2 regions of the Salinibacterium sp. 10G20-15 genome follow, and region 1 is predicted to be linked to the other one. Evidence: riboswitches for the same ligand, from Rfam matches in the RefSeq annotation. Region 1 holds a riboswitch; the other holds the start of a gene.
What was found. Region 1 has a riboswitch for glycine ahead of gcvT (glycine cleavage system aminomethyltransferase GcvT). Riboswitches for the same ligand answer to the same signal wherever they lie in the genome.

Region 1 (5,954 bases):
CCGCTACCATGCAGCGCACAGAGCCCCCAGCCAGCTCAATAGTCGGAATGTCGAGAGGAACAATTTCGCAGCTCGTCTCGATCACCGAACGTTGCGCAGGCGTCAGACTCTTCACAGCTCGGCTGGAGAGAGCGAGAATGCGACCGTTGGCGCCCTTGAGTTCGAGCGCATTGCCGGCAAAATTCGCGATCTGATCAGCAGTGAGGTCAATGAGGGTGCGCCCCGGCTCTGTCAATCGCTCCGCCATTTCCATCCTGCGGTCTCCCGAGGCGATCAGGTCGAGCCCGATCATGGCGAAGTCGGTGGCGATGCACATCATGACGTTGGTGTGATAGATCGGCACTCCGTGGCGGTCGCGCGCTTCGAACATCATGGGTTCGTACCCGAAGGATGCGCAGAATCGCTCAAGCGCGAGCGGGTTCGCACGGTGCGACTCGGCCGCGTAAGCGACGCGATTGGTATGGTCAATGACCATCGCGCCGGTGCCTTCGAGATAAATGCCGTCGTGCTCCAACCCGGAGTAATCGACGACATCCTGCACCCGAAAGTCACGCTTCAGCATCTCGATCACGTCGGGGCGACGCTCCGTGCGACGATTCGGCGCATACATCGGGTAGACCGCCACGCGGCCGCCACTGTGAGTCGAAAACCAGTTGTTCGGGAACACGCTGTCGGGGCGTGAGCTCTCCGTGTCTTCAAAGACGTGGATGTTCACGCCTGCGTTGCGCAGAGTCTCGGCCACCTGAGTGGACTCCTTGTACGCAGCGCGAGCAATCTCATCCGGGGTTCTCGTGGGATCAGTGGACTGAAATGCGTTGTCACCCGCGGTTTGGCTGTTCGGGGTGAACAGGTGCGGGCGTATTAGTACTGCGGCGGAGGGTGCTTGAACGCTCATTGACGGTTACGCGGTCAGCGCGGGAGAGCGCGAGACGAGTGAGAACAAATCCTTGGGATCCGACGGGTCCGCGATGAGATCGAGGTCCGTCGCGTATTCGGTGCCGCGAACAGCGTCGAAAACGTAACGCAGGGCCGAGAAGTCTTCGATCGCGAAACCGACCGAGTCAAAGAGGGTGACCTCCTCGCTGGTGGTGCGGCCTGCGGCCGTGCCTGCGAGAACTTCCCACAGTTCGGTGATGGGGGAATCGGCTTCGAGTTGCTGAATTTCGCCCTCGATGCGAGTTTGTTCGGGGAACTCCACGAACACCGTTGCATTGCGCACGATTGCCGCTTCGAGTTCGGTCTTGCCAGGGCAGTCGCCGCCGATGGCGTTGAGGTGCATGCCGGGTTCGATCATGTCGGCGGTGAGGATCGTTGCGTTCTTCTTGTCAGCGGTGCAGGTCGTGACGATGTCGGCGCCGGCCGCAGCATCCGCCGCAGATGTCGCGCGCACGATCTCGAAGCCGAGAGGCTCGACGTTGCGAATGAACTTATCGAGGGCCGCAGGGTCGGTGTCCCACACGCGCAGGCTCGTGATGCCGAGTCCGGCGCGAAAGCCGAGGGCCTGGAACTCAGACTGTGTACCGGTGCCGATGAGCGCAAGCACGCTCGAATCTGGTCGGGCGAGCGCTCGGGCGGCCATCACTGAGGTCGCTGCGGTGCGCAGGGCGGTGAGCAGGGTCATCTCCGAGAGGAAAGTGGGGTAGCCGTTGTCGACACGAGCGAGCATGCCTAGTGCGGTGACAGTTTGGAAGCCGAGAGCGGGGTTGGAGGGGTGACCGTTGACGTACTTAAAGGCGTAGGTCTCACCGTCGCTCGTGGGCATAAGTTCGATAACGCCCTCGGGGGAGTGAGCTGCGACGCGGGGGCTTTTATCGAACTGCGGCCACTTGGCGTAGTCCTGTTCGAGGTAGCTGACGATGCCCATAATGATTGGCTCGATGCCGGTATCGGCGATCCAGCGGCGCATGTTTGGGACGTCTACGTAGTGAACCATGTCACTCCTTTCGTTGCGGTATTACTAGTCCCACGTTACGAATGCGCACTATGTAGCTACAACTCGCAGTCAACGCGATTTTCGGCTAATAAATGCGCATAATGCTCTGCAAAAATGTACACTTTGCATATGTCTGATCTCGATGACCTCGATCGCCGTCTCCTTGCCGCCCTTCGTGCCGATGCACGCGAGTCTGTGGCGAGTCTGTCGCGCCGCCTCAACGTCACGCGCGCGACCGTCACAAGCCGCATCGATCGCCTCGTGAGCAATGGCACAGTGCTCGGGTTCTCTGTACGAATTCGGGAAGACCGCGACCCGTCCTTCATCCGTGCTATTGCGTTCATCGAGGTTGAAGGTCGATCCACGGATGCCGTGATCAGCAAACTGCGCGGACTGCCCGAAATCCACGAGCTCCACACCACCAACGGTGCCTGGGATCTCGTGGCCGACATCCGTACTGACAGTCTCAGCAACTTCGACCGCGTGCTCGCCCGCATGCGCAATGTCGAAGGCGTAGTGAATAGCGAGACGAGCTTGCTGCTGAGCTCGGCACTCTTGTAACGCGCGCATCGGCCCCGCATTGCTATGCTGAGCTAACAACTGAACATCGGGCCGCAACACGATGCGGGAGAGCCGGGCACCCCGTGTTCGTCAACAGAAGTTGGCAAGCGCGAGACCGGCACCGAAGGAGCAAGCCTCCCCGCCAATCTCTCAGGTTCACGTACCGCACCGCACTGGCCACTCTGGAAAGAGAACCTCGCATCACCCTGAGGTTCCGCCGACGGTGAAAGCTCACTAGATTCTTTGGTGTGTGAAGCTCTCAGGCTCATCACAGAGGGGGAGTTCTATTCACTAGCCCACGCGCCAGGAGAACTCCGTGTCCGATGAATCACCCTCGTCAGCGTCACCCGCTGACTCTTCGCGTGCCCCGGTGAAGTACTCGCCGCTGCACAGCATCCACGAACAACTCGGTGCCGCCTTCACCGACTTTGCCGGGTGGATGATGCCGGTACGGTACAGCTCCGACCTCGCCGAGCACCATGCCGTGCGCACCGCTGCGGGAATCTTCGACATCTCGCACATGGCCGAGATTCACGTTCGCGGCGCTGACGCCGGCGCGTACCTCGACTTCGCTCTGGCCGGAAAGCTCTCGGGCATCGCCCTCGCGCAGGCCAAGTACAGCCTGCTACTCAACGAGGCCGGCGGCATTATTGATGACCTCGTCACCTACCGTCTCGCCGACGATCACTTTTTGGTTGTGGCTAATGCCGGTAACCGTTTCGCCGCAGCGACGGCGCTCGCCGAACGCGCCGAAGGTTTCGACGTTGCCGTCACCGATGAGAGTGACGACTACGCGCTCATCGCCGTTCAGGGCCCCGTTGCCCGCGCCATCCTCGAAGCGACTGTCGGGCTCAGCGACTTCGCAACGCCGCTCGACGAACTCAAGTACTACCGCGAAACCGCGGCAACCTTCAACGGCACTGACCTCATCATCGGTCGCACCGGCTACACCGGCGAAGACGGTTTCGAACTGTACATTCACGTGGATGCCGCCGCCGCCCTCTGGGCAGCGCTCACGGTTGCCGGCTCCCCGCTCGGTCTCGTCCCCGCCGGTCTCGCCTGCCGAGACACTCTCCGCCTTGAGGCGGGCATGCCCCTGTACGGTCACGAGCTCAGCCTCACAACTTTCCCCGTGCAGGCCGGTCTTGGCCGCGTCGTCGCGCTCAGCAAAGAGGGCGACTTCGTGGGCCGCACTGCAATCGAAGAAGGCCCGGATGCCGGTGCCCGCGTGCTCGTCGGTCTTGCGGCTGAAGGCCGTCGCGCCGGTCGCGCCGACTACCTGCTCTTCCACGGTGACAAAGAAGTCGGCGTCATTACCTCGGGCGCGCTTTCGCCGACCCTGGGCCACCCGATCGCTATGGCTTACGTCGACCCCGACGTGAGCGAGGTCGGCACCGAGCTTCACATTGATGTGCGGGGCAGTCGCATTGCTGCATCCGTTGTTTCCCTACCCTTTTACAAGAGAGAGGCCTGATCATGGCTGAGAAGAGCGAACTGCAGTACACCGCCGAGCACGAGTGGGTGCTGGTCGACGGAAACGTCGCGACTGTGGGAATCACCGATTTCGCCGCAGGCAAGCTCGGCGACATCGTCTTCGTTGACCTTCCCAAGGTGGGCGACACCGTCACCGAGGGCAAGATTGTCGGCGAGATCGAGTCGACCAAGTCCGTGGGCGAACTCTTCGCTCCCGTTGCCGGAACCGTCGTCGAGTCCAACGACGCCGTTGCCGACAGCCCCGAACTCGTCAACAGCGACCCCTTCGGTGAAGGCTGGCTCGTGAAGATCGAATTCTCCGAACTCCCGTCGATGCTCAGCCTCGACGAGTACACCGCACTGACAGGCGAATAATGCCCAACCCTTTCATCAGCGGCACGTTCGCCGACCGTCACATCGGTACGGATGACGCCGCCCAGGCCAGCATGCTCGCTGCGGTCGGCTACGACAGCCTCGAAGCGCTCGTGGATGCCGCGGTTCCGCCGGCTATCCACCAGACTCCCGTCGAGAATTCCACGATTCCGGCTCCCGCTTCAGAGCGTGAAGCGCTCGCCGAACTGCGCGCTCTCGCCGGCGCGAACAAGGTTCGTCGCAGCATGATCGGTCTCGGTTACTACGACACCATCACCCCCGCGGTCATCAAGCGCAACGTGCTCGAGAACCCGAGCTGGTACACGGCGTACACGCCGTACCAGCCGGAGATCTCGCAGGGTCGTCTTGAGGCGCTCATTAACTTCCAGACGATGGTGGCCGACCTTGCGGGTATGACCACTACGAACGCGTCGATGCTCGATGAGGGCACCGCGGCCGTTGAGGGCATGCTCCTTGCTCGCCGCGCAGCTCGCGTCGAGTCGCCCGTCTTCATCGTGGATGCCGACACTCTTCCGCAGACCAAGGCTCTGCTGGCGAACCGCGCGGAGGCTCTTAGGATCGAGCTTGTCGAGCTCGACCTGGCCACGATGGGGGCGAACCCTGAGTTGCCGGAGTGCTTCGGCGCGCTCATCCAGTATCCGGGTGCAACCGGTCGCGTGTGGGATTCCAGCGAGGTTATTGCTGCGGTGAAGGCACAGGGCGGACTCGCCGTTGTTGCAGCCGACCTGCTCGCCCTCACGATTCTCACGTCTCCGGGCGAGCTCGGCGCAGACGTTGCCGTGGGCACCACGCAGCGCTTCGGCGTTCCGATGGGCTTCGGCGGACCGCACGCCGGCTACATGTCGGTGCGCAAGGGTCTCGAACGCCAGTTGCCTGGTCGTCTCGTTGGGGTGTCTCAGGATGCCGCTGGCGACCCCGCCTATCGTCTGTCGTTGCAGGCACGCGAGCAGCACATCCGCCGCGAGAAGGCGACCTCCAACATCTGTACCGCTCAGGTGCTGTTGGCTGTCATGGCATCCATGTACGCCGTGTATCACGGACCGCAGGGGCTCAAGCGAATAGCCCAGCGCATCCACCACGACACCGCTCAGTTCGCCGCGCGCTTGACCGCTGCCGGCTACACAGTCGAGAACGAGACCTTCTTCGACACCCTGACAGTGACGAAAAAGGGGCAGGCTCAGGCGATTGCCGCTAAGGCCCTTGAGAGCGACATCCTGCTCCATGTAGTGGATGCCGACACCGTGCGTTTGAGCTTCGACGAAGTATCGACGCAGCCCTATGGTGGAATGCTCGCCGCGCAAGAGAACGATCTCGCCGAGGCCTTTGGGCTTGAGGGCGGCTTCTTCAGCTACTCGCCCGACGACACCACAATCCCCGAGGCGCTGAACCGCACGAGTGAGTACCTCACGCACCCGGTCTTCAACACGCACCGCTCGGAGACGAGCATGATGCGGTACCTCAAGTACCTCGCCGACAAGGACTATGCGCTCGACCGCGGCATGATCCCGCTGGGCTCGTGCACGATGAAGTTGAACGCAGCGACCGAGATGGAAGCGGTGAGCTGGCCGGAATTTGCGGGCATCCACCCCTTCGC
Region 2 (5,954 bases), 190 kb from region 1:
TCGGAACACCGGCGGACGGGCGCGTGTTCCCGCTTCTGCGCAGACTCGCGGATGTCATCGTCGTCGGTGCGGGCACCGTGCGTCACGAGGGCTACCGCAATCTCGCTCTCGACGAGGAGTCGGTGTCTTGGCGAACCACGAACGGACTCAGCGCGCAGCCGCCCTTCGCGATTGTCACCGCATCACTCCGGCTGGAGCCAAAAGACCTCGAGTCGTACGCCACACGGCCGTTCGTGATCACCACCGAGAAAGCCTCCGCTGAGCAACGCAAACGCATCGAAGAAGTCGCGGACGTCATCGTTGCGGGGGAGTCGCACGTCGACACCGTGGAGTTGAAACACGCGCTGACAGAGCGCGGGTATCCTCAACTGCACAGTGAGGGCGGACCGACGCTGTTTGCGACGATGATCGCTCAAGGCGTTGTCGACGAGCTGTGCCTTACGGTCAGTCCACGACTTGAGGGTGGGTCTGCGCGTCGCATTGTCGACGCCGCCGATGCAACCCCTCAAGACATGATGCTGGTCCACGCTTTAAGCGCTCCGGATGGGACGCTGCTGCTGCGCTACACGCGCTCGTAAGCGTGTTGGCTGCTAGCACTCGACGACGTTGACGGCGAGGCCACCCATCGACGTCTCCTTGTAGCGCGAACTCATATCCTTGCCGGTCTCGGCCATCGTAATGATGACCTCGTCGAGCGAGACTCGGTGGGTACCGTCGCCCCACAAAGCCATCTTGGCGGCGTTGATTGCCTTCGCCGCGGCAATGGCATTGCGTTCGATGCAGGGAATCTGCACCAGACCGCCGATGGGGTCGCAGGTGAGTCCGAGGTTGTGCTCCATCGCGATCTCCGCAGCGTTCTCGACTTGCTCGGGCGTTCCGCCCAAAATCTCGGCCAAGCCCGCAGCCGCCATCGAGGAGGCTGAGCCGACCTCTCCCTGGCATCCGACCTCTGCGCCCGAGATGGAGGCCATGCGCTTGTAAAGTACGCCCACAGCGGCGCTGGCTAGCAAGAAGCGTACGGTAACGTCATCCTTCATCGCTTGATCGGCGTCTTTCATGCCGGGAGCGTAATGCGTCGCGAAAAACAGCACGGCGGGGATGATGCCAGCAGCGCCATTGGTGGGGGCGGTGACCACGCGGCCACCAGAGGCGTTCTCTTCGTTGACCGCGAGGGCGACGAGGTTGACCCACTCTTGCCAGAAAGCCGGGTCGCGGTTGGGGTCTTCGGTGCGCAGTCGCGCATGCCAATCAGGAGCGCGGCGGCGCACATTGAGTGTGCCCGGCAAGTTGCCGGTGCGCTCGAGGCTGTTGTTCTTGCACTCGTCCATGACGTCGCGGATGTGAAGCAGGCCGGCGCGAACCTCCGCCTCAGAGCGGCGGGCAAGCTCGTTGCGCAACATCACGCCACTGAACGAGAGGCCCTCGGAACGGCAGTGCGCGAGCAGCTGCGCCGCCGTGCGGAACGGCAAAGGATCGGCAACGTGATCGAGACCGTTGCTGCCATCGCGGTTGTCTCCCTCGCGATAGATGAAACCACCGCCGATGGAAAAGTAAGTTGCTTCGAGAACGGGCTCGCCGGCTTCCGAGAATGCCGCAAAGCGCATACCATTCGGGTGACCGTCGAGAACGGTCAGCGGGTGCAGGGCAATCTCGGTCTCGCGGAACGGCACGTCGCGGCTGCCGGCCAGACTGAGAGTTCCGGTCTCTTCGATCCTCGCCAGAATCTCTTCCATCTCGGCAGGAAGAACCTGGTCGGGAAGTTTGCCCTCTAAACCGATCAGCACAGCGCTCATCGTGCCGTGGCCTGCACCGGTGGCGGCGAGGGAACCGTAGAGGCGCACCGTCACGGTGGCGACAGAGTCGAGCATCCCGTGCTCGGCAAGATCAACGGCGAAGGACGCCGCAGCGCGCATGGGGCCCACGGTGTGCGAACTCGAAGGGCCGATGCCGACCGTAAAGAGGTCAAAGCTGCTGAGCGGCACTTCTTCGAGAGAAGGAGTGGGTACTTCGGTGGTGGGGGTCAGATTGCGAATGGCCACGGTGACTCCATTTCTTCACCGCACAGCGTCGTACGGGCGTCGTTGAGTCCTCTCCGCTCTGTATTGGGCCTGAGAGTTTCCGCACGCTTGTGGCGTCGCGTTGCCCCGTCGGCGAGTCGGACAGGGCCGACTACTTTTCAGAGTTGCCTATCCACTGCGGTACTGGGGCCTGAGAGATTCCCGGAGAGGGTTTGCTCCTACGGCGCCAACCATCGATCGGAAGGACTCTCCCGCGGCGGAATGACGGCTGTTCACTTGTGCCCTCAGCATACACTCGGGGCCGATGTGGCGGCCGGAAATGTGCACGGAAACAGGTGCTCAGTCGAGCACGGGCGGTCGGCGGAAAACCGTGCCCGCGCGTGCCCGCTGCGATCGCTAGTCTTCGGGGTCGCTCGGGTCGAGGGGAGCGTGGTGATCGGCATCCGTGACACCGCGACGCCAGTAGCCGTCGGCGGTTACTTGCTGCTTAGGGAGCCCGAGCTCGCGACGGAGGTAACGGCGCAGCGGCACCAACGTTGTCGCTTCGCCGGCGAGGAAGACGAAGGTAGATTCGCCAATCTCACCGAGGGCACGCAGCGCAGCTTCCAGCTGTCCGAGGCCATCGCGACGGTAGAACCACTGGGCGTCCATACGGGCGTTGAGCTCCTCGCTGAAGTAACTCTCGACGCTCTCGTCGGCCACGTCGAACAGCGCGGTGATGCGCACCGAGGTGGGCAACATTTCGATCCAGCGCGATGCAGCCGGAAGCGCGGTTTCGTCGGCGATCAGGATGACGTGCGTTGCGCCCTGCGGGAGAAGCTTCGAGCCGCGCGGGCCAGCAATGACGATCTCGTCGCCAACTTTTGCTTGTCCGGCCCAGGCGGAGGCGGGACCTTCGTCACCGTGGACGACGAAATCGATGTCGAGTTCGTGGTGCCCGTCGTGGCTGCGGAAGCCGAGCGGGGTGTAGTCACGGGAGAAGACCTTACCCTCGCCGACGCGCTTGAGACCGTCTTCAGTCATGGTGGGTGCCGTCAAAACACCGGTGGCGGGGTCGGGGAAGAAGGCCTTGACGTGATCGGTGGGGCCGCTGCTGATGAACCCCTCGAGCTCGTCTCCGCTGAGCGTGATGCGAGCGATCGACGGGGCGGGGTAGTTCACGGCGCTCACCGAAAGACGGCGTGCGGCGAGAGGGTGCTTGACGGATTCGCGTTCAAAAGTCATAGATTGTGGGCGCGAGGCGCCGGCTCATTTCGCTAAGAAGTTAGGGTTACCTAACTACTGTAGCTCGCCAGGCTGGTGAGGGCTAGGGAGAGTTGCTTCGAATTACCTTTGAAGCGTCCACGCGCTGAGGTTCTTAGCCCTGAGGCTACGAGCCGTTGCGGCGTTCTAGCTCTGGGCGGCCAGCGTCGTGCTGATCGAGATTTCGCCCTCGAGCGAGCGGTGCACGGGGCACTTATCGGCGATGACGAGGAGCGAATCGCGTTGCTCGTCGGTGAGATCACCGTCGAAGGTGAGTTCGCGCGTAAAGTGCTCGACCATTCCCTCGGTCGACGTGCAGTGGTCGCAGTCGGCGGCTTTGATCCGTTCGCGCGTGAGCCGTACGCTGACGCCCTTGAGCGGCATCTTTTTGCGATCGGCGTACATGCGGATCGTGATCGAGGTGCAGCTGCCGAGGCCCGCCAGAATGAAGTCGTACGGGGCCGGGCCGTGGTTTTCGCTGAGTGGTGCGGGTTCGTCGGCAACAATCTCGTGACCGGAAGCAAACACGCGCTGTTCGTAGCGCGCGGGGCCGCTCTCGGTGACGATGACGGCACTCCCGTCGACTGTCACGGTGGCGCTCGGGTTGACTGCAGGCGCTGACGCGGTTGTAGGCGTCGTTGCGGTAGAAGCCGCCGTCGAGTTCGCTGGCCCGGGCTGAGGCGTCACCGCGGTATCGGCGCGATCGAAAGCGTAGCGGGCGGCCCACGCGGCAATCATGCTCGCAGCAAAGGCGGCGTCATCCCGGTCGCTCAGGAGGTGGTCGGCGCCATCCAAGGCGACGAAGGACTTCGGATGCCGTGCCGCATCAAAAATTTCCCGAGCGTTGTCGATGCCCACCGTTTGGTCAATGGGGGAATGCAGCACGAGCAACGCGGCATCCAAATCCCGTAGGCGTTCGCTTTGCGGCTGAGAGGCGATGTCGTCGAGCAGTTGCTTGCGGATGCGGAACGGGCGGCCGCCCAATTGAACCGTTGCTTCTCCCTCGGCCACAATCTCGGCGCTCGCGTGGGAGAAGAGGTTGCTGATGTGAGCGGGGTCGCTCGGGCTGCCGAGAGTTGCCACCGCGCGGGCTGAGGGCACGCGGTGAGCGGCGGCCAACACAGCAGCGCCTCCGAGAGAGTGGCCGATGAGGATGGTCGGCGCCCGATAGTTGCCTCGCAGATACTCGGTGGCTGCTACGACGTCGTCAATGTTGGAACTGAAGTTGGTGTTGGAGAAGTCTCCGTCGGATCCGCCCAGTCCAGTGAAGTCGAAACGTAGTACGGCGATGCCGTAGTCGCCGAGCGCGCGAGAGATGCGAGACGCAGCGAAAGAGTCCTTGGAGCAGGTGAAACAGTGCGCAAAGAGCGCGTACGCCGAGGGTGCTCCCTCGGGAAGATCGAGACGGGCGGCAAGCATTGTGCCGTTGGAGCCGGGAAATTCAATCTTCATCGTTCTCTACCGCCTTGTTCTTTACTGCTCCCAGCGTCTCGTAGGGAGTTACAGAGTGCAACGTCGCCGGGGGCGCGGTTTCTTCCCTTAACCACACAACGGCCGGCGAAGAGCATGTCTTCGCCGGCCGTTGGAGTGTGGCTAGTTACAGTCCGGAGCCTGCGAGCGATCCGGTGATCTGGTCGCCGGAGGGGTCATAAATGAGGCACAGGATCTCGCGGTCGCCCTCAGACCAGCTGCCCTCGGTGGGGTAGTACCAGGAGAAGTCGTACACGGAGTCGTCGTACTCGACACCCATGAAGGTGCTGAACTCGGCGTAGCAGTCGTTAGTGGCCTGCTCTTCGATGACGCTGTCGCCGGGGAAGTCGCCATCGGCGAGGTACGAAGCGGCGTACACTTCAGCGTCGTGCGGCTCAGCGCAGTCGATGGTCTTCGTGCTGGAGACCTCTCCACCGTCTTGGTTGCCGACTTCGCAGTCACCAATAACGAGGCTGAAAATGTCTTGCGTGGTGCCCGGGCCGGAGTCAACGGCGTCACTGATTCCGTTGGTGACCTGATCGAGGATGCTGCATCCGCTCAGGGCCACGGCGGCAGCCGCTACTGTGGCAACGGCAATCGTGCGGCGCCAGATTGTCTCTGTCGACATAGAAGTAAGTCTCTTTCGTGTGAATGTGTCGCGCTTCGTACTAGATAAGACTACTTAACACAGGCTTTTCACAGGTAACGCAACAGGGTGAACTTCTAGTGAGACCGCAGAAAGTTCAACGAATCGTTATGAAGAATGCCATTTGTGGCGAGCGCACTGCCGTGCCAGGGGCCTTCTTCGCCGTCGACCGAGGTGAAACGTCCGCCGGCCTCCTGCACGATAGGGATGAGCGCCGCCATGTCGTAGGGCTGTAAATCGAACTCCCCGACGACATCGAGCGCGCCCTCAGCGAGCAACATATACGCCCACATATCGCCGATGGCACGCGAACGCCACGTCGCGCGCGTGAGCGCAATAGCGGCATCCAAGCGACCTGCGCCATCCCACCCCGACAGGCTGTTGTAGCTGATGGATGCGGCATCCAGCGCAGCAACCTTACTGACGAAAATCTGCTCGGCCTCGCCATCGCGGGCCTGCGCGAACGCGCCGTGACCAGTTGCGGCCCACCAGCGCTTGCCGAGAGCCGGCGAGCTCACGACACCCACTTGCGGAACGCCGTCGATCACGAGCGAAATCAGGGTGCCCCAGATCGGTAC

Region 2: another riboswitch for glycine. It lies ahead of ACR3YK_RS01165 (L-serine ammonia-lyase); the one in region 1 lies ahead of gcvT (glycine cleavage system aminomethyltransferase GcvT).

Annotation. Positions count from the first base shown of each region.
Region 1 is NZ_CP195118.1:432,621-438,574, reverse strand. It holds gene ctlX (citrulline utilization hydrolase CtlX) at 1-895, opposite strand, end outside; gene ACR3YK_RS02040 (ornithine cyclodeaminase) at 902-1,933, opposite strand; gene ACR3YK_RS02035 (Lrp/AsnC family transcriptional regulator) at 2,063-2,494, shown strand; glycine riboswitch at 2,549-2,670, shown strand; glycine riboswitch at 2,672-2,775, shown strand; gene gcvT (glycine cleavage system aminomethyltransferase GcvT) at 2,811-3,968, shown strand; gene gcvH (glycine cleavage system protein GcvH) at 3,971-4,342, shown strand; gene gcvP (aminomethyl-transferring glycine dehydrogenase) at 4,342-5,954, shown strand, end outside.
Region 2 is NZ_CP195118.1:243,430-249,383, reverse strand. It holds gene ACR3YK_RS01170 (pyrimidine reductase family protein) at 1-578, shown strand, start outside; gene ACR3YK_RS01165 (L-serine ammonia-lyase) at 591-2,039, opposite strand; glycine riboswitch at 2,187-2,282, opposite strand; gene ACR3YK_RS01160 (siderophore-interacting protein) at 2,415-3,242, opposite strand; gene ACR3YK_RS01155 (bifunctional alpha/beta hydrolase/OsmC family protein) at 3,408-4,712, opposite strand; gene ACR3YK_RS01150 (septum formation family protein) at 4,858-5,358, opposite strand; gene ACR3YK_RS01145 (inositol monophosphatase family protein) at 5,454-5,954, opposite strand, start outside.